One region of the Tumebacillus sp. BK434 genome, then DNA from elsewhere that is predicted to be linked to it. Evidence: riboswitches for the same ligand, from Rfam matches in the RefSeq annotation. Region 1 holds a riboswitch; the other holds the start of a gene.

Evidence for each region. A riboswitch is a leader RNA that binds a small molecule or an ion and turns the genes downstream of it on or off. The one in region 1 is predicted to bind lysine.
Region 2: another riboswitch for lysine. It lies ahead of lysA (diaminopimelate decarboxylase); the one in region 1 lies ahead of EV586_RS12350 (amino acid permease).

Annotation. Positions count from the first base shown of each region.
Region 1 is NZ_SLXS01000004.1:194,620-209,517, reverse strand. Features, by position in the region: gene EV586_RS12355 (CBO0543 family protein) at 1-508, shown strand, start outside; gene EV586_RS12350 (amino acid permease) at 505-1,905, opposite strand; lysine riboswitch at 2,002-2,191, opposite strand; gene EV586_RS12345 (ATP-binding protein) at 2,308-4,113, opposite strand; gene EV586_RS12340 (M14 family zinc carboxypeptidase) at 4,264-6,633, opposite strand; gene dat (D-amino-acid transaminase) at 6,826-7,671, shown strand; gene EV586_RS12330 (DmpA family aminopeptidase) at 7,675-8,739, shown strand; gene EV586_RS12325 (acetyl-CoA hydrolase/transferase family protein) at 8,806-10,089, shown strand; gene EV586_RS12320 (non-ribosomal peptide synthetase) at 10,141-13,290, opposite strand; gene EV586_RS12315 (MFS transporter) at 13,305-14,519, opposite strand; gene EV586_RS12310 (amino acid adenylation domain-containing protein) at 14,587-14,898, opposite strand, start outside.
Region 2 is NZ_SLXS01000001.1:1,066,119-1,081,016, forward strand. Features, by position in the region: gene EV586_RS03620 (TrkH family potassium uptake protein) at 1-710, opposite strand, end outside; gene EV586_RS03625 (D-alanyl-D-alanine carboxypeptidase family protein) at 845-2,059, shown strand; gene EV586_RS03630 (phospholipase D-like domain-containing protein) at 2,251-4,542, shown strand; gene EV586_RS03635 (cell wall hydrolase) at 4,583-5,056, opposite strand; gene EV586_RS21555 (hypothetical protein) at 5,179-5,307, opposite strand; gene lysA (diaminopimelate decarboxylase) at 5,385-6,722, opposite strand; lysine riboswitch at 6,873-7,062, opposite strand; gene EV586_RS03645 (spore germination protein) at 7,140-8,645, opposite strand; gene spoVAEA (stage V sporulation protein SpoVABEA) at 8,629-9,210, opposite strand; gene spoVAE (stage V sporulation protein AE) at 9,249-9,611, opposite strand; gene spoVAD (stage V sporulation protein AD) at 9,612-10,631, opposite strand; gene spoVAC (stage V sporulation protein AC) at 10,657-11,115, opposite strand; gene EV586_RS20975 (hypothetical protein) at 11,228-11,374, opposite strand; gene sigF (RNA polymerase sporulation sigma factor SigF) at 11,430-12,179, opposite strand; gene spoIIAB (anti-sigma F factor) at 12,191-12,628, opposite strand; gene spoIIAA (anti-sigma F factor antagonist) at 12,628-12,975, opposite strand; gene EV586_RS03685 (FAD-dependent oxidoreductase) at 13,112-14,449, opposite strand; gene EV586_RS03690 (TlpA family protein disulfide reductase) at 14,543-14,898, opposite strand, start outside.

The sequences.
Region 1 (14,898 bases):
AGAGATCGATCTTGCACAATGGAAACAGGACGATCTGTTTTCTCTGAACTGGTGGATGCTGCTGATCGTCATGCTGACCGCCTGGACGATCTGCTGGAAGATCGTCGACCGCAAACGGGTTGTGCCAGTCCTGCTGTACGGGGCGTTTGTTGCGCTGTGCTCCTCTTTTCTGGACGTGCTGGGGACTTCGCTGGCCTTGTGGGGCTATCCCGACCGTCTGGTACCGCTGATTCCGCCCTTTTTTATCTTCGACTTTGTCACGCTGCCGGTGGTGCTGCTCTGGGTGTATCAGAAGTACGGGCCGTGGGCACGCTATCTGATCGCCGCCACCATCGTTTCGGGCATCTTCTCGTTTGTCTTAGAACCGTTTTTGGCCTGGCGCGGGATGTACCGGCTGCATCACTGGGAATACTACTACTCCTTTCCGATCTATATCGCGATCGCAGCCCTCTTGAAAAAGGCGGTCGATCTGCTCGTCGAGACACAAAAAAAGCACGCCCCGCCTTAGCGGGACGTGCTTTTTTTGACAAACGGGTAAAAGATCAGACCGGTGAGGAGCATGCCGACACCGAGCAGGAACGTTTTCATATCGGACGTGCCGGCGTAGATCACCCACGCCGAGTAGACGGTGGCGAAAAAGGCGATCAGGAAATCGGCGGTGCGGCTCTGCGACGCTCCTTCATACGATTCACCGGTCAGGGTCAGCTTCAATTGGTATAAGGAAGCGATCATATACGGCACAAGGTAGGACAGGGTCGCGACGGTGATCACAAAGCCAAACGCTCCGGCGACGCTTTCGGAGATCGTCGAGAAAATGAACACTTGCGACAACAGGTTGGAGACGATCAGTGCGTTGACCGGCGCGCCTTTTTGGTTCTCTTTCAGGAAGAAACGCGGGAACAGGCCTTGCTTGGCCGCTTGGAACGGCACTTCGGACGACAGCATGATCCAGCCGATCATCGAGCCGGAGAGTGAGATCAGGCCGAGGATCGCCATCAATGAAGACCCCGGCGTGCCGACCACCGACACCAGCGCGTCGACGAGCGGCTTTTCGGTTGCCGTCAGCCGGTCTTGCGTCAGTGCGCCCATCGTGAGCACGGTGATGCCCATGTAGATGACCAAGGCGATGACGAGACCGGTGATCGTCGCTTTTTTCACGTCCGACTGCTTGCGGGCGCGGGACGAGAAGACGACCGCCGATTCGACGCCGACAAACGCCCACAGGGTGGAGATCGCCGCGCCATTGATCTGGCCGAACAAGGAGACCGCCTGCTGGGTGCCTTCGTCGATGCGCGGCTGCACGAGCGGCAGGATGTTCGCCTTTTGGAAAGCGAACAGCGCGGCGATGATGAAGAACAGGAAGCCGAGCACTTTGGCGGCAGTGGCGACGAAATTGACTTTGCCTGCCCCTTCCACCCCGCGCAGCACCAGCGTATGGATCAGCCAGAGCATCGCCGTGCAGACGAGGAAGGTGATCAGGTTGCCCGCCTTGACCGCGTAGGAGCCGATCTGGAACAGCTCGGCCTGCGAAGTCATCACCGGGAAGAACGTCGACAGGTACGAAGCAAAGGTGGTGATGATTGCCACGTTCCCCGTCGCGTTGGCCAGCCAATAGCCCCAGGCGACGATGTATCCGGACAAGCGCGAGCGGCCGGTTCCGGCGCGGAACATCGCGCGCGCGTACATCTGCGGTCCGCCGTTCAATTCCGGTTTGCGCAGTGACAGGTTGCCGAATACCAGCGCCGTCAGCAGCACGCCGGCGCCGGTGATCACCCAAGCGGACAGCACGGCCGCCGGAGACGCTTCCAGCGCCAGATTATGCGGTAACATAAAGATCCCGGAGCCGACCATATTGCCGATGACCAGCGCGGTCAGCACCCAAAATCCGAGGTTTTTTTGGGACATTTCGTTTCGTTCCTCCTTTGGCTTAACAAAGGAAGGTGGGCATAAAAAAACACCGCCAGACGGTGTATGTTTCCATGACCCGCACCTATCGCCTTTGTTGGAAATAGCTCTCCACGGGAAGTTGGCAGCATTCCCGTGACAGTTCCGGCCCTGTTCGAGCCCGGCCCCAGCCTGCTGACCGCAAAGACGGCCGCAAACTTCGGCAATGCTGCCTTTCCAGGGCGTTCACAGGTGTCCTTGCACCTCCCGCCGCGTACTGATCAGCACCGCAACCTCTACCCCACCTTGTAGATGAGGGTGTATGAAGTTTTGACAATGAAGTTTACACAACGAGACTTAGTATACGGATCGACTTTCAATCTAGTCAAGAGCTAATTTCTCACAGATGTGAAAAACCGCCGGTCAGAAGACCAGCGGTTGCATTTCGATCTCGATGTCAGACAGTGGCGTCACCGGGAGCAGGACATCGATCGTCGTGCCGACGCCGACCTCGCTCTGGATCTCCAGCCTGCCGCCGTGGTCCTCGATGATCTTGAAGGAGACCATCAGGCCCAGCCCGGTGCCTTCTTCTTTCGTGGAAAAAAACGGATCGCCGAGCTTCTGCAGCTGCTCTTCCGGGATGCCGATCCCTTGGTCGGTCAGGCGGATGCACACCTGTTCCGCTCCGCACGGTCCCAGCTCGATTAGCAGCTCGCCCCCGTCCGGCATCGCCTCGATCGCGTTCTTCAGCAAGTTGAGCAGCACCTGCTTGATCTGATTTTCTTCGATGTGCACCTCGGGCACCGACTGAAAGCGGGTGACGATGCGCACATCGTTTAAGATCGCCTGCGGTTCGAGCAAGGTGACGATCAGAAGCAAGAGGTGATCCAGGCTGGCCGGGCGAAACTTGGAGGACTGCGGCTTGGCAAGCAGCAGGAACTCGCTGACGATCAGATTGGCCCGGTCGAGCTCGGAGAGGATGACGTCGTAATACTCGCTGCTATGCTCTGCCTTTTCTTTGAGCAGTTGAGTGAAGCCTTTGATCGCCGTGAGCGGATTGCGGATCTCGTGGGCGATTCCCGCGGCCAGCTGCCCGACGGCGGTCAGCTTGTCGGAGCGGTGCAAGAGCTCCTGCGCCCGCTTCTGCTCGGTGATGTCCTCGGCGATCACGTAGGCGCCGAGGATGCGGGCGTCGATGATCAAAGGCACGTTGGTCACGCGCAGGTCGAGGCGGACGCCGCTTTTGTGCTGCACGTTGACATCGTAGTTGGGAGTTTCTCCTGCCAGCGATTTGCGAAAGCGGTCGATCATCAGCTGCACCGTCTCCGGCTCGATGATCGTCTTGAACGATTTGCCGAGCAGCTCTGCCCGGCCGTAACCGAGCATCAGCTCGGCCGCGCCGTTGACGTCGGTGACGTTGCCGTCGATATCGATCATGAAGACGGCAAACGGGTTGTGTGCAAACAAGGAGCGCAGCCGCTGCTCGGACAGACTGGCGCTTCGCAGCGCCAGTCGACGGTCGAACAGCGCGCCGAGCAGAACGAGTACTTGAATCAGCAGTGCCGCGATGCCAAGCGAAAAGGACAACAGCGTGGCGTCTGCCGTATGAATCGCCTCGGTCACCGGCTCAGCGACCGGGCGCACCGCGGTGCTCTGCATCGTCACATAATGGATCGAAGCAAACGACAGGCCCATCAGCACAGCCGAGATGACCTTGTGCGGACGCCTGCCGAGGCGTTTGCGTTCAGGGTATAAGAACGTGAAAGATAAGACCAGATACAAGACCGGCCAGGCAAACAAAAGCGATAGCGCCGCAGCCGGCAGATCGTATTCGATCGTAAAACCGACCTGCACGCCGCGCAGGTTCAAGACATAGACGGCTACGATGCCTGCCCCCATCAGCAGTGCGCCGAGCAAGATCCGGCTCTTCGTCAAGCCGCGGCGGCGCTTGACTTTCACCAGCACGAGGTAGGAGCTGAGCACCGACACGAGCATCGACAGCCCGAGCAGCCAAAAATCATAGGAAGCGGACATCGGCACCTGGCAGGCCCGCATGCCGATCAAATGCATCGTCCAGACGCCAAACCCCATCGCCACCGCGCCTGCCATCAGCCAGGCCCGGCGCTGTGTGCCGCGACAGACGGCGACCCGCTCGCTGATATCATTCACCGCATACGCGGCGATCAGCGCGATCAGAACGGTCAGCGTCGCCAAAGGAAAATTGTCCATGTCAAACGCCTCAACCATTCAGCTACCCCCACACGAATCAGGATCCGGAACACTCTCCCATATTCTACAAAAAAGATACCAAGACCTCCTTATCATCAAAATTCCTCTTACAAAACAAAATAACCCCGGGCAATTCCCGGGGTTGTTTGTTTACTCATAAATCGCATTCGCTAACAGTCGGAACAGGTAGTCGGTATGGTCGCGGAAACCGGCTTCGAGGCCGATCAAGGTCACCTCTTTCGACGGGTCGTGCACGATGACCGGCTTGCCTTGGGCGCTCTTGCTGTTGATCCAATGCCCGGCGAGGAAGAACCCGCCCTCGTTCGCATAGGACGCATCCACCGCATAGCCTGCCGTATTGGTGTACCAGACCGGGCGATAGACGAACCCGATGTCGTTCGACCCGTAGCCTGCGGTCAGCGGCGAATCGCTGTAGTTGATCTTGACGATGCCGTTTGCGTTGGAGGAGCCGACGTTCACGCCGACCGAAGTCAAGCCGAGCGTCTTCGCCGCCAGCGAACCGCCAGCGCCGACAGCGATGTATTTGCCGCCGCCGTCTACGAACGCGTTGACGTTCGCTTTAAACTTTGCCAGCTCCTCGGCCGACTGCAGGCCGAATTCGGCGTTGGCGACGCTGTTTGTCGTCGCGATCAGCCGCTCGGTGCCGCTGTAGATCAGCGCGTCGAAGCCGTTCAAGCCTTGGGCAGCCACCGTGCGCGGATGCAGTTCGGTCACGGCGAAGCCGAGGCGCTGCAACGCGAGCTTGGTGCCGGAGTGGGACTGGCCTTTGTTCATCCCGCCGTCTTTGACGATGGCGACCTGCACAGCGTCGAGCAGTTTGGCATCGGATGGAACGGCTGCCGTCTGCAGGGTGAGACCGGACGCTTTGACCTGCGACAGGAGCACCGAGCTGTTCGGCACATAGAAATTGCCAGCCTGATCGCGTTTGACTTCCACGCCTTGCTGCAGCAATTCGTTGGCGAGGTGCACCGCTTGCACAGAGGAATTGGGGATCTGGTACGGTCCTTTGCCGATCAGGGCGCCTTGTGTATGCACAGATTTGACTGTTGCGGTCTGGACGTTAAACGGCGCCTGTACCGGATCGGCTGCGAAACCCCACAATTCCGGCAGGCTCCAGGCGGAGATGTCGTACATCGCCGGGGTATCGGCCGAGATGTCTTCGCCATCCCAGAGCATGGTGTTGGCGAGACCCGCTTTCGCCTGATCCATCGGCACGATGTAGGTGCCGGCCGGGTATTGTTTGCCGTTTGCGGTGAACGCTTTTTTCGCCTGCTCGACGGTGATGTCGTTTTGCAGCAGGTGGTTGACCGCTTTTTCGGTCACCGTCGGGTCGGCCGCGTTGACCGGGAGCAGGTAAGCGTTCGGGAAAAAGCCTTGCTGATGAAACGGGTGGTCGAAGTTGATCCCGCGCTTAAACACTTCGATCTGGTCGGTCAGCATCGCTTTTTTGTTTTGGGTGGCGTATTTCAGCGCGCCGATCACCGCATCATATTGCCAGCGCACACCGTCCCAATCGTTGGTCGGCGCTTCCAGCGTGTAGCCGTAGGAGCCGTGGTACAGCGCGTACATCGGCGTGAAGATCGGCGGATAATCGTCCCAGCCGAAGGAATCGTCGCGCTGCGGAATGTAGACGCTGGCGAGGTCTTGGTAGTTCGCGCTGTACTGTTTTTTGTTGGAAAGGATCTCCGCTTCCATCGCTTCCGCTTGCGCGACCGACCATTTGGAGAACAGGTCATATTCGTAGTTCGGGTTGTGCGGAGGCGTGCACGGTTCGATCAAGCCGAGCTGGCTGGACGAGTTTTTCACATAGCCGTGCAGATCGAGAAACACCATCGGGTTCCATTCGGTGATCAGATCGACCGTCTGTTTGGTCTCCGGCTGGGACTGGGTGATGAAGTCGCGGTTGAGGTCGATGCCGTTGCCGTTGAAGCGGGTGCCGTCATAGCGGCCGTCCGGGTTGGCGACGACGTTGAAAATCAGGATGTTGTTGGCCAGGATCTCCTTGGTGGTCGCGTCATTTTGCAGCGCGAACCGCTCGATCAGCTGCAGCACAGCATCGGTGCCGACAAATTCGGTGCCGTGAATCGAGCCGTTGATCATGACCGGCACTTTGAAATCTTCATGCTTTTCCACCCACGACTGCGCTTTCTCCGGGTTCTTGAACATCTGTTTGCGCAGCGCCTGGTAGTAGCCATATTTGCCTTTCGCCTGCGGGTCGGAGATGGTGACCGTATACAGGTCGCGGCCTTGCGAAGACTGGCCGCTCACGTTGACGGTGACGCGGTTGCTCTGTTTGGCGAGGGTTTGGAGCTTTTGCGCGAGGGCGCTGTATTTGACAAAATCGTAGTTTTGCTGGTTGAACAGGCTGCCGTTCGTCTCTTGCGTTTCGTATGCATTCACATTCGTCCACGCGGCTGCAGGATTGTCGGCAAAAACTGCATACGGGGTCATGGTGATCAGGGTCAGGCTGAGTGCGCCTGCGAGTGCTTGTTTCTTCATGCTGTGAGGTCCTCCCTTTTTCTGGATGCCAAGTGATTCATATAAGCGAATAGATATTCAATAACTTTGATAAGTATACATACCTGTACCGGAGTGGGCAAGCGTTTTTTTCGCTGGAAGATGCAGGAGTTCAGAAAAGCGCCACGAAGTGTGTTTTTGTATAGTTGAAGCAGGTTGAGGAGGTTATGAATGATGGCGATTGGGTTTATCAATGGAGAGTGGATCCCGGTCGATCAAACGGTGCTGCCGATTGACGAGCGCGGTCATAATTTTGGCGACGGCGTGTACGAAGTGATTCGCGTGTACCAAGGCGTGCCGTTTAAGATGCGTGAACATCTGGTGCGATTGGAGCAGAGTGCGGAAGCGATCCTGCTGACGATGAACTATTCGATCCCGGAGCTGGAAGCGCTGATCGCGGAAGGTCTGGAGAAGACCGGCTTGCAGGAAGCGGCGGTCTATCTGCAGGTCACCCGCGGCATTGCCAAGCGCGTGCACCTGTTCCCGGATGTGCCGGCTTCGACGACGATGACGATCCGTCCGGCTGCCGACATCTCCGACAAGATCCGCGAGCAAGGCGTCCATGTGACGCTGGTCGACGATGAGCGCTGGAAGAACTGCTTCATCAAGTCGCTCAACCTGCTGCCGAACGTGATCGCCAAACAAAAGGCGACCGATGCCGGCTTCTATGAAGCGGTGTTTGTGCGCGACGGCGTGGTGCTGGAAGGGTCGAGCTGCAACCTGTTCCTCGTCAAGGACGGCGTGCTGATCACGCCGCCGGCGAACCGCTTTATCCTGCACGGCATCACGCGGGCGACATTGCTTGACATCGCGAAGGAGCTCGGGGTGCCGGTCGAGGAGAAGGAATTTGGTCCGGACTTGCTGCTGGCGGCAGATGAAGCGTTTTTGACGTCGACGTCGATGGAAGTGATGCCGGTGGTGAAGATCGACGGCCGGCAGATCGGCAGCGGCCAGCCGGGCGAGATTGCGCGCAAGCTGCATCGGAACTACCGCGCGAAATACCAGCAGATCGGAGTGTAAGCGGTGAAGGGGCGGATTCGCGAGTATGGCGTGGTGATCGGGTCGCTGCGCCCCGGTCCCGGCAATCGGATCACCGACGTGCCGGGCGTGACGGTCGGGCATTGCACGCTCGATGACGGCCCGGTGAAGACGGGGGTAACGGCGGTATTGCCGCACGGGGGCAATCTGTTTCGGGACAAGGTGCTGGCCGTCGCGCATGTGATCAACGGCTTCGGCAAGACGGCGGGCACGATTCAGATCGAGGAGCTCGGGACGATCGAGACGCCGATCCTGCTGACGAACACGCTGTCGGTCGGTCGGGTGAGCGATGCGCTGGTGGAAGTGATGCTGGAGCAGAATCCGGAGATCGGGGTGACCACCGGGACGGTAAATCCGGTGGTCGGCGAGTGCAATGACGGGTACCTGAATGATATACGCGGCTTGCACGTGCAAAAAGAACATGTGCGAGTCGCGCTGTCCTCCGCCGCTGCCGACTTTGCGGAAGGCGCCGTCGGCGCAGGTACCGGCATGAGCTGCTACGGGCTGAAAGGCGGCATCGGCTCCGCGTCGCGGGTGATCGAGCTTGGCAGCACGGAATATACGCTCGGCGTGCTCGTGCTCTCGAACTTCGGCAGGCAGCAAGATTTCATGCTGCACGGGATGCCCGCCGGGGCGTGGATCGCCGAATTGGAACGCTCACCAGAAGCGCCGGAAAAAGGCTCGATCATCTTTATTCTGGCGACCGACCTGCCGCTTTCAGAGCGGCAGTTAAAACGGGTCAGCAAGCGCTGTGCGGTGGGCTTGACCCGCACCGGGTCGTTCATCGGGAATGGCAGCGGCGATGTGGTGATCGGGTTTACGACGGGAAACCGGGTGCAGCATGACGAACCGAATGCGGTCGTCAGCTTGCAGATGCTGAATGAAAATGAGATCGACGCCGCCTTTCGCGCGGCGGCAGAAGCGGCGGAAGAGGCGATTTTGAACTCGATGACCGCCGCGAAGACGACCGTCGGGCGCGATGGCCATGACCGCAAGGGGCTGGCCGACTACTTGGATGCGGTGCTGACAAAATCACGAACGAGAGCCTGATCGATGTATCAGGCTCTTTTTTCGTGTAAAACTACCACCAGCGACCCCGATAAGGAGACTTCTGCCATGACGCTCACCAGTGCTTATCAAAGCAAACTCCGCACCCCGGAAGATGCGGTGCGCCTGATCGAACCGGGCGACGACATCCTCGTGCCACTCTCGGCCGGGGAACCGCCCGCCCTGCTCGATGCCTTGCCCACGCACAGCGGCTTGCAAGGCAACCGCCTGTTCCAGATGCTCTCCATGCGCCCGGCCCTCGAGATCGAGCCGGAACGCCTCCGGCTCATCTCGATGTTCCTCGGCGCCGGCGACCGCCCCGGTTTTCGCGCAGGGCGGGTCGATCTCCTGCCGAACCACTTTTCCGACCTGCCCGACCTGCTGCGGGGCATGACCCGCAACCGTGTGCTGATGGCGACCGTCTCGCCGATGGACGCGGACGGCTGCTTTTCGATCGGCACCAACTGTGATTACATCGGCACTCTGATCGCCGACGCCAAGCTGATTCTGCTCGAAGTCAACGAGTACATGCCGCGCACCCGCGGCAAAAACGTCCTCCACATCTCCCAAGTCGCCGCCCTCGTCGAGAACCACGTCGAACTGCCGCTCCTGCAAGAGCCGGAGATCACTGAGCATGATGCAGAGATCGGCCGCCTGATCGCCGGCCTCATCGAGGATGGCGATACCGTGCAGATCGGCTTCGGCGCGATCCCCAACGCCGTGATGAACTTCCTGCAAGGGCACAAAGACCTCGGCGTGTTCACCGAAATGCTGCCCGACAAAGCGGTTGACCTGTATGAAGCGGGCGTCATCACCGGACGCCGCAAGAAGATCTACCCCGGTCAGATGACCACCACATTTGCGCTCGGCAGCCGCAAGCTGTACAACTTCCTGCATGACAATCAGGATGTGTTGTTCCTGCCCGTCTCCTGGACGAACGACGTGCGGGTCCTCGCGCAGATCGACAACCTCGTCTCGATCAACTCCACCGTCGAAGTCGACTTCCTCGGCCAATGCAATTCGGAGACGGTCGGCGGCTCGTATTATTCGTCAACCGGCGGCCAGGCCGATTTTGCCCGCGGGGCGCGCTTGTCCCCAAACGGACGCGGCATCATCTGCCTGCACTCCACCGCCAAAAACGGCACGATCTCCAAGATCGTCCCCGCCCTGCACCCGGGCTCGGTCGTCACCACTTCGAAAAACGATGTCGACATGATCGTCACCGAATACGGCGTCGCCCGGCTGAAAGGCAAAGCGATCCGCGAGCGCACCCGCGCCTTGATCGCCATCGCCCACCCGAAATTTCGCGAGGAACTGGAAGTTCAGGCCCGCAAAATGGGATATTTGATCTAAAAAAGAGCTTCCCGCATCGGGAAGCTCTTTTGCTTGCAGAAAGGCAGCGCTTTATTTTCGCCGATTCGACCGCGCTTGTCTGCGGTCGCGCATCGCTTGCCGCGTATCGGCGCGGTTTTTGCCTGCATCGACGACGTTTTCTTCGTTCGAGCCGGTGATGAACTGCGCCAGCGAGCGCACCGTCGGGTATTGGAACAGCTGGACGACCGCGAGCTGGTGCCCGAGCTCGGCCAGACGGCTGTGGATCTGGACGACGAGGATCGACTGGCCGCCCAGTTCGAAAAAGTTGTCGTTGACGCCAACTTTCTCCACGTTCAGATACTCCTGCCAGATGCCGGCGATCTGCTTCTCCAGCGGCGTCGAAGGCGCGACATATGCTGTGCTCAGCTCCGGGCGATCGCCTTCCGGGAGCGGCAAGGCGTTGCGGTCGACTTTGCCGTTCGGCGTCAACGGCAGCTGGTCGAGGAAGATGTACAGCGCAGGCACCATGTACTCCGGCAGCCCGTCCTGCAGCCAGAGCCTGAGGTCGCCGCTCGTCGGCGCCTGACCATCGCTTACGATGTAGGCGGCCAGCACGCGATTGTCGGGCGCTGTGACGACCGCTTCCCGCACGTTCGGATGCTGAGCGAGCCGCGTTTCGATCTCGCCAAGCTCGATGCGGAAGCCGCGCAGCTTGACCTGATGGTCGAGGCGGCCGAGGTATTTGACCGTGCCATCCGCGTTCCAGGCGGCAAGGTCGCCCGTCTTATACAGGCGGCCCTCGCCAAACGGGTTCCGGATGAAACGCTCGGCGGTCAGCTCCTCGCGGCCTAGGTAGCCGCGCGACACGCCTGCCCCGCCGATGTGCAGCTCACCGGCCACGCCGACCGGCACCGGCTGCAATTGCTGGTCGAGGATGTACAGCCCGGTGTTGGCGATCGGACGGCCGAGCGGGATCGGCACGGTCGCGTCCTGCACTTCGTGCACGGTCGCCCAGACGGTCGCTTCGGTCGGCCCGTACATGTTGAACAGGCGGGCGCCGAGCTCGCTTTTGACCGTTTGGGCCAATGCAGCCGGCATCGCTTCACCGCCGAGCAGGATCTTTTGCAAACCTTGCAGCCCCGGGCGGGCCGCTGCGTTGGCGAGCATCATGCCCATCAGTGACGGTGTGCACTGCAGCATCGTCACACCCGGCTGCAAGTTGGCGCTCAACACATCCGCTTCGGTGTGCAGAACGACTTGACAGCCGTTCGCCAGCGTCCAGAACAGCTCCAGCACGGAGATGTCAAAGCCGATCGACGTCACGGCAGCAATGCTGTCCCCCGCTTTGCAGCCGATCGTTTCGTCCATTCCGGCGAAGAAGTTGACGACGTTGCTGTGCTGCACCATCACGCCTTTGGGCTTGCCGGTCGAGCCGGAGGTGAAAATGACGTACGCGGTGTTGTCCGGGCCGGCCGGACAGTGCGGCGCGATATCGGTGCCGACCGCGGCAGCTTCGGCGACCCGCTCGCGGGTCAGCACGACTTGCACCCCGGCGTCTTCCGTCATGAAGGCGAGGCGCTCTGCCGGATAGGTCGGGTCGAGCGGCAGGTAGGCGCCGCCCGCCTTCAGAACGCCCAGCATGGCGATGATCATTTCCAAGGACCGCTCCATGCGGATGCCGACAATCCCTTCCGCACCGATGCCCTGCTCCTGCAAGCGATGCGCCATAGTGTTGGCGCGGGCGTTCAGTTCGCGGAAGGTCAGCGCTGCACCGGCACATTCCACCGCCGTCGCATCGGGCGTTCGTGCTGCTTGCTCCGCGATCAGCTCGTGGATCAGCCCATCTTCGCGATACGGCGCTGCCGTCTCGTTCCACCCGGTGAGCAGTTGGGTCCGCTCCGCCGCATCGAGCAGCGGCAAGGTGCCGATCTTCGCAGCCGGGTCGGCCGCGATGGCACGGAGCAGGTTTTGGAAATGGCGCATCATCCGCTCAGCCGTCTCTGTGCGGAACAGATCGGTGCTGTATTCGATCGTGCCGTAAATCCCGTTCTCTTTCTCAGTCAGGTACAGCGTCAGGTCGAATTTGGATGTGCCCGTGTCGACCTGCACCGTCTCCATCGTCACGCCCGGCAGGTCCGCCTCGGCGCTGGGCGCGTTTTGCAGGATGAACATCACTTGGAACAACGGCGTGCGGCTCAAGTCGCGCGCCTGCGACACTTCTTCGACAAGCCGCTCAAACGGCACGTCCTGATGCGCATACGCTCCGAACGCAGAATCGCGCACCCGGCCCAGCACGTCGACAAACGTCGGGTCGCCCGACAGGTCGGCGCGGATCGCCAGCGTGTTCAAAAACAGACCGATCAGCCCTTCAAGCTCCTCGCGCGTCCGGCCGGCGATCGGAGTGCCGACGATCAGGTCATTCTGCCCCGTATAGCGATGGAGCAAAACGTTGAACGCTGCCAGCAAGGTCATGAACAAGGACACGCCTTCCTGCAGCGAGACTTCCTTCAAGCGGTCGGTCAGCTCTTTGTCCAAGAAGAACTCCCGGAATGTCCCTTTCAGCGTCTGCACAGCCGGGCGGGCGAAATCGGTCGGCAGATCGAGCACGGGGAGCGGCCCCTGCAGCTTGTCCTGCCAATAAGCGAGCTGCTGGTCGAGCACGCCTGATGTGAGGTACTCTTTTTGCCAGTTCGCATAGTCGGCGTATTGGATCGGCAGCTCGGGCAGCGGGTCGGGCTCGCCGTGAAGCAGGGCGCGGTAATAGGCCCCCATCTCCCTGATCAGCACGCCCATCGACCAGCCGTCGGCGATGATGTGGTGCAAGGTCACGAGCAGCACATGCTCCTCGGCGCCCAGCTTCAACAGCGTGGTGCGCAGAAGCGGCGCGATCTGCAGGTCGAACGGGGTGCGTGCCTCAGCCAGGGCCAGCCGCTGCACTTCCGCGTCCTGCGCTTCGCCCTGAAGGTGGCTGACATCGACCAGCGGGACAGCCAGTTCGGCCGACGGGTCGATCACCTGCATCAGCTCGCCGTCCACTTCCCGAAACGAAGTGTGCAGCGTTTCATGGCGCCTTGCAACGGCAGCCAACGCATCGGCGAGCGCCAGCAGATCCAGCGCCCCGCGCATGCGGACCGCACCGGTGATGTTGTAGGCGGCGCCGTCCTGAACAAATTTATCGAGAAACCACATTCGCTGTTGCGCATAGGACAGCGGGAACAGGTAAACGCCCGTAGAGGTCATCGTGCATCGTCTCCTTACGCGGCCGTATTATTCGGCGGTTTTTTAGAAGTGTGGGCGGCCGTTCTCCAGACTGCCCAGAGGACTGCCGCGATGACGGCGCCCTGGCAGACCCAGATCGTCTGCGGCATGGTCAGGCCTTTCATCAGCAAGGGCACCAGCAGGAAGCCGCTGGCAAATCCCAAGCGGTTGAGCAGTGCGGAGACGCCAAACACGCGCCCCCGCACCGCATTGTCAGACTGCTGCATCAGCACGTTAAACGTCGTGCCGCATACCGCTTCGCTCACCCCGACCAGAAAGACGACCGGGAAGATCAGCCACGGATTTTCACTGGATAAAAAGGTGATAAAGCCGAGTCCGGCGAGCACGGCCGTCCCGTAGTAAAAGCCGTAAAGGTGCTTTTTAATCAGCTCGAGCTTGACGATCAAGAAGGTGGCAGCGACGCTCCCGATCCCCCACGTGCCCCAGATGAAACCGTAGATCTTCGCCTGCGCCGCCGGGTCAAGGGCGGCTGCCAACAGCGGAATGCCGACGTTGTGCCCGCTCGCACCGGCCGTCTGGACGAGATAGACGCCAAAAACGGTCAGCAGCAGCGGCTTCAGCCAGAGGTAGCGCTTGACTTCGCGCAAGTCTTCGAGGATCGACGCGAGCTTGCCTTTGGCCGGCACTGCGGGCCGCGGCGGGCGGCTCGTGCGCTCCCATTTCATCAGCAGCAGCGCGACGCCGGAGAGGACGAACGACAAGGCGTCGACCGCCAGCACCGTCGTGAAGCCAAATTTCTCCGTGACGATGCCCGATGAGAAGAAGCCGATGACCATGGCGATCGAGCTCAGGCGCATGATCAAGGCGTTGACTTCCAGCACTTTGTCTTCACCGAAGATCTGCGGGACTTCGGCGCTGAACGCGACTTGGAAGAACGTCGCGAGGAAGCCGATCAGAAACGAGATGATGAGGATCATCACCGGGGTGGGAAAAGCGATGATCAGCAAAAGCAGCGCCGCGCGGGCAAAGTCGGTGAACAGCATGATCTTCTTGCGGTCAAAGCGGTCGGCCAGCACGCCCGAATACAGCGAGGCGAGCAGGCCGCCCAACACGCGGATCCCGAGGCACGCCGACAGCCACAGCGTGTTGCCACCGGTGAGCGAGATCATCAGCGAGTTGACCACGATCATGTCCATCATCGTACCGAGATGGGAAAACGCGTTGACATAGAGGTAAAAGGTGCGGTTCATCGCGCGCCGCCCAGTTTCAGGCTGTACGGGCGAACCGCGAGATGATCTGCGTGCAACGAGTGGTGCATCAGGCTTCCCCCTTCACGCCAAGAGCCGTTTGCAAGGCTTGGGCAATATGAAGTACATTCGGCGGCTGCAGCAAGGTGAAATGGTCGCCTTGTACCGCTTCCGCATACAGCGTGCCTTGCACGACCTGCTGCCAGCCGGAGACGCTCGCGCTGTCCGCCGCGTGCAGGAGCAGGACATCGCCTTGGTACGGAGCCGCCTGATACGCGGCGTAGGCGAGCCGGTTGGCGCGGAACACGCGGTAGAGGCGGAGCAGCTGCTCCACGCTGACATCGGCGGGCAGGAGTCCGCTCTGCTTCGCTTGCGGCAGCAG
Region 2 (14,898 bases), on a different contig from region 1:
TTGGTGTGCAGCATCAGCCGTTCGCGACGGTTGACCAGCTTGCGCCACAGGTCGGCCATCACGGCCAGTCCCAAGCCGCCGACGGTGACCAAAGTCATCACCGAGACGTTGATCAGCGGATCGCCGGCATAATCGGCGAGGCTCTTGTAATCGCCAAATAAGTCAAAACCTGCATTGCAAAAAGCGGCGATCGAATGGAAGACTCCATAATAGAGTGCCTTGCTCATCGGCATGTGCGTCGCAAAGCGCGAAGCGAGAATCACCGCAAACACAAACTCGATGATCAGCGTCATCAACACCACGTTGCGGGACAATCGGATCAGTCCCTCCAGCGTCGTGACGTTGAGCGACTGTTGCAGGAGCAGCCGTTCCTTCAACCCGATCTTTTTGCCGGTCCAGATCGTCACGAACGTCGCGACGGTCATGAAGCCCAAGCCCCCGATCTGCACCAGCGTCAAAAGTACTATTTCACCAAATAAAGAAAAATAACTACCCGTATCAACGACGACGAGCCCGGTCACACAGATCGCCGATGTCGCCATAAACAGCGCATCTACAAACGGCAGGCCCTGCCCGCTTTCCGAAGCGGCCGGCATCATCAGCAGCAGAGCGCCGACAAATGCGAACACCGCGAACCCGATGACCAGAATTCTTGCAGGCGTCAACATCTTCTGCCAGCCTTTTTGCTGCCACGCATTTTTTTTCGGCATGAGATCCCCTCAGTATTTTCGCAATAGATTTGAATATAACAGGAACGTCTGCGCTTCTGCAAGCGAACATTTGTAAATTACTAACTTTGCATAAACTTGAGTCTGTATACTACAATGGTGGGTGGGTGAAAATTATGCGAAAACTTCGGCAAATGATAACCGCTTGCTGCATCATGCTTTGCCTGCTCTCCTTCTCTAGTATTTCCCAAGTTGGGGCTGCTCATGAAGAAAAGAAGCCGACCGGCTTGACCGCCCAAGGCGCCGTGCTGTATGATCGGCAGTCCGGCCAGTTCCTGTTTGAGCAGCATCCGGACCTCCGGTTGTATCCCGCTTCGATTACGAAAGTCCTCACCGCCATCCTCGCGCTGGAAAAAGGCGACTTGAACGCCAAGGTGAAAACATCGAAGCTGGCTCGCGAACAGGAAGGCAATCGCATCTACCTCGAGTATGATGAAGAGCAGACGCTCGGCAATCTGCTCTACGGCCTGATGCTGAACTCCGGCAATGACGCTGCCGTGGCGATCGCAGAACACATCGGCGGTTCTGTGGAGCAATTTGCCGCGATGATGAACGACAAAGCAACAGAAATCGGGGCGACCAACTCTCATTTTGTGACGCCCAGCGGTTTGCACGACGATGATCATTACACCACCGCACGCGATATGGCACTCATCTCTTCTTACGCAATGAACAACGAAACGTTTCGCAAGATCGTCGCAACCGAGACCCTGCCCTGGAAAGGCCAAGTCTGGGAGAGCCTTCTGGTGAACTTAAACCAGATGCTGTTCGAGTACGAAGGCGCCACCGGCATCAAGACCGGCTTCACCGATCAGGCCCAGCAGACGATCACCGTCTCCGCCAAGCGCGGGGAGCGCGAGCTGATCGCCGTGCTGATGGGCGTGGAGAACCGCCCCAAGATCCGCGAAGAGGCAACGCGTCTGCTCGATTATGGCTTCGACCAGTTCGTGACCAAACAAGTGGCAGCCAAAGGCGACCTGCTGCAGTCGTTCGACATGAACGGCACGACCGTCCAAGCGCTGCTGGCGCGCGACATCTACCGCACCCTGCCCCGGGAAAGCTCGGCGGCATTCGAAGCGGTGCCGCAGATCAGCGTCCCTCCGGCTCCCTTTGCCAAAGGCGCGGTGGTCGGCACGGTCGACTATTTTGAAGCGGGACAGAAGATCGCGACGGCCGACCTGCTGTCCGCCAGCGATGTGGCCGCCTTGCCGCCCACAGAAGCGGCGCTGGTGACAGAAGACAAGTTCCTGCTGCTCAGCACCCTGATCGCCGTGCTGCTGTATGTCCCGAAACGAATCGGCAAACTGAAAAGATCTTCGCGTTCGCTGTAAACACCCGACCGGCGCTCTCGGTTCGGGTGTTTTTTTATTCCCTCTATCTCCCATCATTTTCCGCAATATTCGACAAAATTCTACAGTTCTCACATTGAGTTTTTACGAATAATCATATACAATTGAATCAGAATGTTCGTATTTTCATCTGTACTTATTTTTACTCCTATTCTCGATAAGGATGGTGTAACATGACGCCAAAAACCAAGAAACTCAGCTCCGTTCTGCTCAGCGCCCTGCTGTCGGCCGGCCTGATCGCCGGAATGCTTCCGGCAGGGCACACCAACGCAGCTGCGGTGACCTATCCGTTGATCACGGAAGTCTATGCCGATACCAACGTCTCCTATGAGCCGGAAGAGTACATCGCGGTCACCAACCCGACCGCAGCGGCGATCGCGATCGGCGGCTGGTATCTGCAAGTTGGCTCGAACAAGCTGGTCTTCCCGGCCGGCACGACGCTTTCGGCTGGCCAGACGATGTATGTGACGAAAACGGCGACTACCTTTAAAAGCGAAATGCTCTTCCAAGCGGACTTCGAATACGGCAGCAACTCCGACAACGCCGTTCCGCAGATGACCGTCACCGGCTCCGTGCCGAGCCTGGCCAATGCCGGCGGTGCAGTCTATCTCTACAACGCGAGCGCCGCAAACGTCGACACCATGGCTTATGGCACCGGGTCCGCGACGACCGGCTGGACGGGCGCAACCGTACCGAACGTCTCGGAAGGCACGATGTTTGTGCGGGAGAAAGACGAGATGTCCGGCCAATACCCGGACACGAACACGGCGGCCGACTGGGCACACCTGCGCGTATACCAGGCGGGACAATCGCGCTTTGGCGCTCCGACCTACTCCTACGCCGGCACGATCCAGCCTTACTCGTCGCCCGATAACAGCTTTGCGACGCTCTCCGCCCTGCTCAACTCGGCGACGACGAGCATCGACCTGAACGTTTATGAATTTCAGTCGGTGCAACTGCTCGACGTGATCAAAAACGCCTTGGCGCGCGGCGTGAAAGTCCGTGTCTTCCTCGAAGGACAGCCGGTCGGCGGCCTGCTCAACGACAGCAAATATGTCTCCCAGCAGATCGTAAACGCCGGCGGCGAAGTGCGCTACATCATCTCCGATACGGCGAACGGCATCTACAAGCGCTACCGTTTCGACCATGCCAAATATGCGATCGTCGACAGCAAAAGCATCTTCACCCAGTCGGAGAACTGGAAGTCGACCGGCGTGCCGTACAACCAAAACTACGGCAACCGCGGCTGGGGCATCATCGTCAACGACACGCAGACCGCGCAGTTCTTCACCGGCGTCTTCAACAGCGACTGGAACGTTCTGTCCAAAGACTCTTTCCCGTACACGGCCAGCCACGCGAAATACGGTGCGCCGGCGAGCGGTTTCCTGCCGGACACCAGCACCCCGCCGACGGGACGCTATGCCGGCGGCTTCAAGAACAAAGCGATCAACGGCGAGTTTCGCGTGACGCCGATCTTTGCGCCGGACAGCACTTACCTGCAGCAGAACTCGATCATCGGGCTGGCGCGCCAGGCGCAGAACACCTTGCTCGTCGAGCAGCTCTACATCCACAAACACTGGGGTACGACCAGCACCGGCAGCGTGGAGACGACGCCTGATGTCTATCTGGAAGAAGTGATCGCGGCCGGCCGCCGCGGCGTCAAAGTCCGCGTCCTGCTCGACTCGGCGTTCCTCGATGCGAGCGACCCGCGCGACAACCAGTACACCGTGCAGTACATCAACTCGATCGCCGCAGCGGAACACCTCGACATGCAGGCCAAGCTGATCAACCTTCCGGCGGTCGGCATCGAAAAGATTCACAACAAAGGGATGATCGCCGACAGCAGCAAGTCGCTGATCTCCTCGATCAACTGGTCGGACAACTCGCCGTCGAACAACCGCGAAGCTGGTGTGATCGTCGAAAACACCGAAGTGGCCGCGTACTACGAGTCCCTGTTCTGGCATGACTGGACGGGCGGCGCGCAGTCCTGGGACCCGGAGACGGCAAAAGGGACGGCGAACATCCAGATCAACGAAGTGATGTACCAAACGGGCGGCTATGACGCGACCCGCGAGTATGTCGAGCTGTACAACCCGAACAACGTCTCGTATGACCTGACCGGCTATAAGCTGTCCAACAAATCGGGCAATTTCACCTTGCCGTCCGGCACGGTAATCCCGGCTCATTCCTTCCTGATGGTCGGCAAAGACAGCGCCGGATTCTCCGCCTACAAAGGCTTTGGCCTCGACGTGACCGGCATGACACTGACCTTGACCAACACCGGCGACAACCTGCTCTTGAAAAACAGCGCAGGCACCACCGTCGACAATGTCGCCTGGTACAACTATGTGACCAACTGGTCCCTGTACACCAATGACGGCCAAGTGCTGTCCCGCAAGTCCCCGACGCTCGACACGAACTCGCCGAGCGACTGGATCGTCACCACACCGAACCCGAAGCAATAACTAGCAAAAAGAGCATCCCATGTGGGATGCTCTTTTCTGTTTACAGGAACTCGGGACAATAGCCGGGGACCCCGGTATAGAAACAGTGGTTTTTGAAGGCAAATTGATACTGGGTTTTCGGCGACCGCGGCATTTTCGCCGTGCAGGCCGCCCGGTAGCGCCTGCCAGGCGACGGGTTGTAGAACCACAAGGAGCGGCGGGCCAGCTGGTCGATGCGGCCGTTGGTCAACTCCCGGGCGCGGCGCAGGTCTTGCGCCGTCGGGCGCATCTTGTAGATCTCCCCGTTCTGCACCGGTTCGAACGGTGAGCGCTGCGGTCCAAACTTCCCGTAGACCGCGATCGGGATGGTGCGAATGTTGTGAAAGTCAGGCCTGCAGTCTGCCACAATCCGATTGACCAACACGCTCCCGACCAACTCTTGCCCGCGCCGTCCTTCCCCACGGGCTTCTGCCTGCATCAACTGCGCTAACAAGCGGAGGTGCGCGCTGTTCGCTTTCACTCTGCGCATCGGCATCTCTTCACCCTCTATCGTCTCAGATACGATCAGGATATTGACCTGCCTGCCAATCGGTCACCCTTATTTCCATGAAAATAAGATTTTCTTCCAGCTCTCGACAAAAAAGCCGCCGGAGCCGCTTATGCAGCGGCGCGACGGTTAAAGAAGGTCGAGATGACAGGCCAGATCGGCTGCACAAAGCCGATCACGCTTTGGAAAATTCCAAAGAACTGAACGATACGCGGCAGAAAAGAGAACAGTAAAGCCATGCAAACCCCTCCTTTCTTCTCTATGCTATGCCAAAGAAAGGGGACTTGCCTTCCGCGCTTGACCTGTCCTGTGGCGCTTACTTGTTCGTCAAAACGCCGGTGCCAAGCCGCGCCGGGATCCTATCTTGCGCGATCAGGTCGTCGTGGCTCTCACGCTGGACGACGAGATCGGCCTGCCCATTTTGCACGAACACCACGGCCGGGCGGGCGATGCGGTTGTAATTGCTCGCCATCGAGTAACCGTACGCGCCGGTGCAGGACACGGCGAGGATGTCATCCGCTTTGACCGGCGGCAACTGCACATCCCAGATCAGCATGTCGCCCGACTCGCAGGCCTTTCCCGCGATGGAGACGAGCTCTTCGGCCGCGTCGTTCGCGCGGTTGGCGAGCATCGCTTCATACACGGCCTGGTAGAGCGCCGGGCGCGGGTTGTCGGCCATCCCGCCGTTGACGGAGACGTACTTGCGCACGCCCGGAATGTCTTTCGTCGAACCGATCGTGTAGAGCGTGGTGCCGGCAGCGCCAACGATCGAGCGGCCCGGTTCGATGACGATCTCCGGGTACGAAAGCTCCAAGCGGTCGAACGCGGCGGTCACCGCCTTCGTGATCGCGGCGATATACGCTTCTGCCGCCAGCGGCGTGTCTTCTTCCGTGTAACGGATGCCAAAACCGCCGCCGACATTCAGCTTGTGCAGATCGTTCGCGCCGAGACTGCGGACACACTCGCCGAAGAACGCCGAGACGATGTCGACCGCTGCCGTGAACCCGTCCGTTTCAAAAATCTGTGACCCGATGTGTGAATGCAGGCCTATCAGCCGGACGCCCGGCGTGTCCAGCGCCGCTTGCACAGCGCGCTTCGCCATGTCCCCTTTCATGTCGAAGCCGAATTTCGAATCTTCCTGGCCGGTCGAGATGTATTCATGCGTATGAGCCTCCACTCCCGGCGCCAAGCGGAGCAGGATGTCGGCGATGACGCCTTTTTCGCTGGCCAACGCGCCGAGCAGTTTTAATTCGTGGAAGTTGTCGACCACAAATTCGCCGATGCCGGCGTTCAGGGCCAGTTCGATCTCATCCGGGCCCTTGTTGTTGCCGTGGAAATGGATGCGCTCCGCCGGGAAGCCGGCTTGGAGCGCCGTGTAGAGTTCACCGCTCGACACGACATCGAGAGCCAGCCCTTCTTCGTCGATGATGCGGCACATCGCCAGCGTGCAGAACGCTTTCGACGCATAGGCCACTTCGAAGCGCAGGCCCGATTGTTCAAACGCCCGCTTGTAGGCGCGAATCGTCTCGCGCATCATCGCCTCGTCGTAAACGTACAGCGGCGTGCCGTACGTCTTTACCAGTTCCGTGCTGTCCACGCCGCCAATCTCCAAATGCCCTTGCTCATTGATGCGACTCGTCCCGTGCAAATACATCTTGTGTTTAGCTCCTCTCCAACCTCTCAAACCCGTTTTTTTCCAGCCAGACAACAAAAAAACGGCCGGCGTCAAAGGGAGTGCGCCGACCGTTTTTGGATTTATCGAAATCGAACAGAATCATCCAAAACCAGCTCTGATCCCCTCAACTCATGAAGTAGCGCATCACCTGCAGAACACAATGGCTCTAAGGTGACAGTCCGACACTTGTTCAATGTCGACCCAGCAGGGAACCCGATGGCAGGCACTCTGCTTCGGCGGTCAGCCTTTCCCACATTCATCATCAGTGTGCCATCACTTCAGAAGTGGTACTCATCTTACCCGCGCCTCTACCCCACTCGTAAGAATGAGGTGTCGTCGTATTTAATTATATTCGATTATAGCAGGATTGTTCGGTGCTGACAAGGATTGTTGTCCCTAGTTCGGCTGCCTATCTTTGTCTTTCGGCCGCACGATCGCCGGGCGCTGGTTCTTGTATTGCATCGGCGTGCGGACGATGATCTCCCACAGCGCTTTCAAGTTGAGCGGCAGCAGCGGCCAGAGGTACGGACGGGTGACCGACTTGGTGCGGGCGAGCAGGATGAACCACAAGGCGACCGCCGCGACCAGCCCGTACCAGTCCAAAAACGCCACCGCGAGGATGAAAAACATCCGCGACAGCCGGTTGGCCATCGACAGCTCGTAGCTTGGCGTCGCAAACATCCCGATCGCCGCCACCGCCAGATACAGGATCGACTCCGGCGAAAACAGCCCGACTTTGACGGCGATGTCGCCGATCAGCACCGCCGCGATCAAGCCCATCGCGGTGGCCAATGGGGACGGCGTGTGGATCGCCGCCATCCGCATCATGTCGATCCCGATGTCGGCGAGCAAAAACTGCAGGATGATCGGGATCGCCCCCACTTCATCCGGTCCGAGGAAATCCAAGGGCACAGGCAGCCATTCGCGGTGGACCAGCGTGAACAAGACCCAGAGCGGGATCAGGAACAAGGAAGCCAGAATCCCCAAAAACCGCACCCAGCGCACATAGGCGCCCACCGCCGGGTTCTCGCGAAACTCTTCAGCGTGCTGCACATGGTGGAAGATCGTCGTCGGCGTGATCATGACGCTTGGCGAAGTGTCCACGTAGATCAGCACATGCCCTTCCAACAGGTGCATCGCCGCGACGTCCGGGCGTTCCGTATAGCGCACAATCGGGTACGGGTTCCAGTTGTTGCGCTTGGTCAGCCACTCCTCGACCGACTTTTCGGCCATCGGCAAGCCGTCGACATCGATCTTCTCCAAGCGGGCTTTGATCTCGTCGACCAGCGTGTCATCCGCAACGTCCTGCAGATAGGCGACACAGACGTCCGTCTTCGAGCGTTTGCCGATCTTCATCGTCTCCATGCGAAGCCTCGGGTCACGGATTCTCCGCCGTGTCAGCACGGTGTTTTGCACCAGCGTTTCCACAAATCCGTCACGCGAGCCGCGCACGACCCGCTCCAGCTCCGGCTCGGCCGGCGTGCGCGCCGGATAGCTGCGCGCATCGATCACCAGGGCCTGATCGAACCCGTCGACGAGGATCACCGTCTGGCCGGACAAGATCGCCGTGATGATCTCATTGGTTTTGTTCTGTTTCTCGACCTGCGTGTGCGCCAGATACGTCCCGGCCAGCTTTTCGATCGTGTCGCCCGCCAACTGCTCGCGCTTCAACTGTGCCAGCAACCGCAGCACGTCGTCGATGATCCCGTCTTTGATAAATCCGTTGATATAGAGCAGGCAAAGATCGTGCCCGGCAAACGACATCTGGCGCTTGATCATGTCATAGCTCTCCCCGATGCCGAGCACCTTGTCAAAAAACTTCAGGTTGCTGTCCAGCCGTTTGTCCAACTGCAAATCCTGGTCGGACGGCGGGATATCGGTTTTCTCAATGATCCGCGGCATGGTCATATCCACTCCGTTTCAGAATTTCTAGGATCGCAGCTTTGGTGATCGGCGCGCCTTTTGCAAAGTGATCGCGGCCCTGCATCTTGCCGATGTCGCCGACACCGACGATCATCGGCACGTCGCAGTCGGAGAGCACATCGACCGTATCACCGTAGATCACCATGTCACCGCTGTGCGCAGCCAGGCCGTCTTTGTCGACCGCGTCTTCGATCATCCGGCAGTTCTGGTCGATTGAGAAATCGACAGACACTCCATCGACCATCGGCGTATTGGAAGCAACGGCGATCGCCCCCAGCACTTCGATGTTCGGGTGGTTGGAGACGTATTCGAGAGCCCGCTCGCCATAGCCGTAATCGCCGTTGCCGTTGTCATCGAACATCACCAGCACCGGATCGTGTTTGGCATGTTCGATCAGCCGAACCAACTGCTGACCGCTCAGCGGGCTCGGGTTGCCGGATGAACGGGAGATGACGCGGCACCCCACTTCAGCCGCCACTTTTTCGACCGCTTTTCTTGCGACCTGATCTCCATCTGTGATCAAAATGACTTTGCGCTTCCCCATCGATCCGTCACCCCTTCGGTCAGATTGTCAGTACGGTATCAGCCCTTCGGCCGGAACAGCAGCGCCGCCAAGAAGGAAAACACGATCGCGGCGGAAATGCCGGCCGAGGTCACTTCGAAGATCCCGGTGATGATGCCAACCATGCCGCTGCGGTGCGCTTCGGCCATCGCCCCGTGCACCAGCGCGTTGCCAAATGACGTGATCGGAATCGTTGCGCCGGCCCCTGCGAATTTGATCAATGGCTCATACAAGCCGAGCCCGTCGAGGATCGCCCCGAACACCACCAAGGACGTCATCACATGTGCCGGTGTCATGTTGGTCAAATCCATCATCAACTGGCCGATCACACAGATCAGACCGCCTACGACAAACGCCCATAAAAACGTGATATCGATGTCCATCTAGACCCACTCGCCCCTTTCGATGACCACCGCGTGCGCCACGCAAGGGATCGACTCCCCTTGCTGGGTGGACAGCGGGGAGAGCAGCGCTCCGGTCGCACAGACCAGGATGCGGTTCAGTTCCCCGCGCTCCATCCGCTTGAGCAGGTGGCCGTACGTGACGACTGCGCAGCAGGCGCAGCCGGAACCTCCGGAGAACACTTCGGACTGATCCGGGTCGAAGATCAGGATGCCGCAGTCTTTGAACCGGTCGCCGAGAAATAAGCCCTCTTCTCTCTCGAACAGCTCTTCGGCAATCTTGTGCCCGACCCGTGCCAAGTCCCCGGTGATGATCAGGTCGTACTCGTCCGGCGTGCGCCCAGTATCTTTAAAATGCCGCGCGATCGTATCGACAGCGGCGGGCGCCATCGCCGGCCCCATCTCAAACGGTGACTTCACGCCAAGATCCACCACCTTGCCAATCGTCGCATGCGTGATGCGCGGTCCGTTGCCGCTCTTCCCGACGATCGCCGCTCCCGACCCGGTCACCGTGCATTGCGCGGTCGGCGGCTTCTGCCCGCCGTATTCGGTCGGGTAGCGGAACTGGCGCTCGGCCGTCGAGTTGTGCGACGAAGTGGCCGCCAGCGCATGTGTGGCAAATCCGGCATCCACCGTCATCGCCGCCAGCGCCAGCGATTCCATCGATGTTGAGCAGGCGCCGAACAGCCCGAGAAACGGCGTGCCCAGCGTGCGCGCGCCAAAGTTAGCGGTGACGATCTGATTGAGCAGGTCACCGCCGTACAGCACGTCGATCTGCTGCGCCTGCAGGTTCGCTTTTTGCAGCGCGGTCAGGCAAGCTTCTTCAAACAGGCGGCGCTCCGCTTTTTCCCAGGAGTCCTGCCCGATGTAATTGTCAGGATGCACCGTATCAAACTCTTGGCCGAGCGGCCCTGCTCCTTCTTTCGGGCCGACGACCGCACCGCTGGCCACCAGCACCGGCTGCGACTTGAACTCCCATGTCTGCTTCCCGATCAGCCCCATCGTCTAAACACCTCCAAGACATGTCCTACATCACCATCGTGAAAATTTGTTTGATCAGCGCGATGACAAAAGCTGCCACCGTCCCGAACACGATGACCGGCCCGGCGACTTTAAACATCTGACCGCCGACGCCGAGCACCAGCCCTTCGCTCTTGTGCTCGATCGCCGCCGCTGCCATCGCATTGGCGAAACCGGTGACCGGCACGGCCGAACCGGCACCGGCCCACTGCCCAATGCGGTCGTACACGCCAAGCCCGGTCAGCAACACGGCGATAAACACCATCACCGCCACGGTCGGATTGCCCGCCGTCTTTTGATCAAAATCAAAATAGGCTATAAAAAACTTCTGCACAAACTGACCGAGCAGACAGATCGTTCCGCCGACGAGAAACGCCCGGATGGTATTGGCGAACACAGGCCGTTTCGGCACATGCTTTTGGGTCAGCTGTTTATAATCTGACTTCGCCTTGGGTCCCTGCTTCATGGCGCATGCCTCCCTTGTCATTAGCACACCTTTCGTAATCCTATCTTTCCAAGGCACAGGCTGGGCTATGAAAGAAAAAAGCAGGCACCTTTTGGAAAAGGTGCCTGCTTGTTCACACTCGTTTGGCGTTCGTGATCCGGTCGTATTTGACGGCTGTTTGTTCCCACCAGACATATCCTCCCGCGCTGACGGCGAGAAGAGCCAGCAGGACGGCCACCCAGACCACGCGGCGCTTTGTCGTTGTACCTCTCTCCTCCATCCACCATCACCTCGCTGTACGATACTTGAAGTAGTATGGAGCAGAATGGCAGAACTTAACCGAGCTGGTCACGAATTATCTGTAAAATCTTTTTCTCCAGGCGCGAGACCTGCACCTGCGAGATGCCGAGCACTTCGGCGACTTCCGCCTGCGTTTTGTCCCGGAAGAACCTCATGAAGACGATCAAACGCTCCCGTTCGGGCAACCGGGCCAGCGCATCGTGCAGCGCCAGTTTGTCGAACCATTTGTTTTGCGTCTCGTCGGAGATCTGATCCATCAAGTAGATCGGATCGCCATCATTTTCGAAGACGGTCTCATGGATCGACGCCGGCTGACGCATCGACTCCAGCGCAAACACCACTTCGGTCGGCTCCATGCCCATCGCCTGCGCGACTTCGTTGATGTGCGGCTGCCGGCCCAGCTTTTTGGCCAGCTCGTCGCGGGTGCGGCGCACCTGCCTTGCAGTCTCCTTCAGCGAGCGGGAGACTTTCACCGTCGAGTCGTCGCGCAGGAAGCGCTGGATCTCGCCGATGATCATCGGCACCGCATAAGTGGAAAAGCGCACATCGTAGGAGAGATCGAACTTGTCGATCGCTTTCATCAGCCCGATGCAGCCGATCTGGAAGAGATCGTCCGCTTCGTAGCCGCGGTTGAGAAAGCGCTGGACAACCGACCAGACCAGCCGCTGGTTGGAGACGATCAGCGACTCGCGGGCACTGTCATCGCCGGCTTGGGAGGACGCGATCAGTCCTTTGACCTGCTCGTCCGTATATTTCTGATGCGGGGCAGTTTTCTCAATTGCCATCCTGCATCCCCCTAGTGGTTCGCGACAGAGTGGCTTTTTAGACGTTTGACCAGCCGTACCCGGGTGCCCACTCCGGGTCTGCTCGTCACTTCGATCGCATCCATGAAGTTCTCCATAATCGTAAAGCCCATGCCGGAGCGCTCCAGTTCCGGCTTGGAGGTGAACAGCGGCTGGCGCGCTTCTTCCACGTCTTCGATACCGCGGCCGTTGTCTTCGATCACCAGCTCGATCGTGCCATCGACGATGGCGCAGGTGATCAGCACCGTCCCGTCCTGTTCTTCGTAGCCGTGGATGATCGCGTTGGTCACCGCTTCCGAGACGACCGTCTTGATCTCCGTCAATTCCTCAAGCGTCGGGTCGAGCTGCGAGATAAACGCGGCGACCGAAACGCGGGCAAACGATTCATTTTGCGAGCGCGAGGCGAATTTCAGCTCCATGAAATTGTCCATTACGCCACCCCCGTCTCAGCAAGCGCCTGCGATTCGCTCGAATAGATCCGCAAGATCTTCAGCATTCCGGAGAGCTCGAACAGCTTTTTCAGCTGGTCGTTCACCGAGCAGAGCGCCATGCGCCCGCCCGCCTGCGTCACGCGCTTATAACGGCCGAGAATGACCCCGAGGCCGGAAGAGTCCATAAAGCTCAAGTCTTCTAAATTCAACACGAGGTGCTCGGTCAGGCCGCGGTCCAATTCCGCTTCCACCCGGCTGCGCACCATTTCCGCTGTATGATGGTCAAGTTCACCCGAGAGCCTCACAATCAGCGTATCGCCGCGAACGTCTGTGGAGATTTGCAACATTGTCGTCCTGCCTCCTTGAGGAAAAAATTGCTGTCTTGTCCCCCTATTTCTACTGTGAAGAAAAGGATTCCTGCCCCTCGACAAAACGTCTGTTCAATCCCGAAAAGCCGCCAAAATTCGCATGTGCAGCGTACATTTACAGCCGTCTTGCCGCCTGCTGCACCGGGTCCCAGACCCCATTGTGCGGCGGCGCGTAGGCCAGATCGAGGTCGAGCAGCTGCTCGGCTGTCATCCCGTTCCACAGCGCCGTGGCGATCACGTCGATGCGCTTGTCCGCCCCTTGGCGCCCCACAGCCTGTCCGCCAAGCAGCCTGCCGTCCTCCGCGCGCACGACCAATCTGATGTGAAGCGGCATCGCATCCGGATAATAGCCGGCATGCTGCAACGTCTTCAGCGTTACCGTCTTGTGCGGAATCTGTTCGGCGACCGCTTCCGCTTCTGACAGCCCGGTGCGGGAGGCGGTCAGGTCGAACACCTTCAAGATCGACGTGCCGAGCACACCGCGGTATTCCTCTGTGCCGCCCGCCATCTGCTTGCCCGCGATGCGGCCCATCTTGTTGGCATGCGTGCCGAGCGGAATGTAGTCATCGCGGTTTTTCACACGGTGAAACTGGGTCGCAACGTCACCGGCCGCCCATATATTGGCATGGCTTGTCTCCAGCTTCGGGTTCACCTGGATCGCATCGCGCACCGACAGGGTCAGCCCGGCCTCTTTGGCGAGCTCCGAGTTGGGAACGATGCCGACGGCGACCAGCACGAGGTCGGCCGGATAGGAACCGCTTTGGGTCTGCACCTCGGTCACGCGCCCGCCGGTACCGGACAAGCCGGTGATCTCTTCCCCCAGATTCACTGCGACACCGTGCCGCTCCAGCTCGGCGCGGAGCAGCTCGGCCAGCTCGGTGTCCCACGGTCCGGCAACCTGGTCGCCGCGGTTTATGACGCGCACCGATTTGCCTAAAGCATGAAAAGCTTCTGCCATTTCCAATCCGATGTAGCCGCCGCCGATCACCACCGCCTGTTTGACATGGCTTTGCTTGGCGTACGCGATGATGCGCTCGGCGTCGGCCAGCGTCTTCAGCGAGAAGACGCCGTCGAGAGCAGCGCCTTCCCAGTCGGGCAGGACGGCGCGGCCGCCGGTGGCGATGAGCAGTTTGTCATAGGGGTGCTCCGCCTCCATTCCTGTCTCGAGGTCACGGACGGTCACTCTCTGCCGCTTGGGATCGATCGCCACCGCCTCGTGGAGGATTGTCGCGTTCATGTTGTATGTTTCCTGAAACGCCTCGCGCGTGCGGGCGATCAGCTGTTGCGCCGAAGAGATAGAACCGCCGATGTAGTACGGCAGCCCGCATTGGGCGTACGAGTAGGTTGTGCCTTTTTCGAAAATTGTGATGCCAGCTTTCGGTTGGGCCCGCCTGATCTGCATGGCGGCACTCATCCCGGCGGCATCTCCGCCGATTACGACAAAACGGTCCATCGTTGTCACGCTCCCTGTCATGGCATTACGAATTACCATTGTAGCCACAGGCAGCCTGTTTTAAACGATGGACCGTTGCTTTTTTGAACAAATCTAATTCAGCACTTTTTTAAACAGTTTGTCAATCTCTTCATTAAAGAGCGGGCCTTGCACCATCTGCACGATCTTGCCGTCCTTGTCGATCAAAAAGGAGGTGGGAATGACCAGCACATGGTATTGGTCGGACACTTTGCCTTCTTCATCGAGCACATTCGGGAACTCGACGCCGAATTTTTTTAAAAACGCTGCCGAGACGGACGGTGAGTCCTGATCGGCGAGGTTCACGCCGAAGAACTGCACTTTGCCCTGATAATGCTTCGCCGAATCGGCGAGATCTTCCATCTCCAACCGGCACGGGGTACACCATGACGCCCAGAAGTTCAAAAGCACCGGCTGGCCGCGAAATTCGC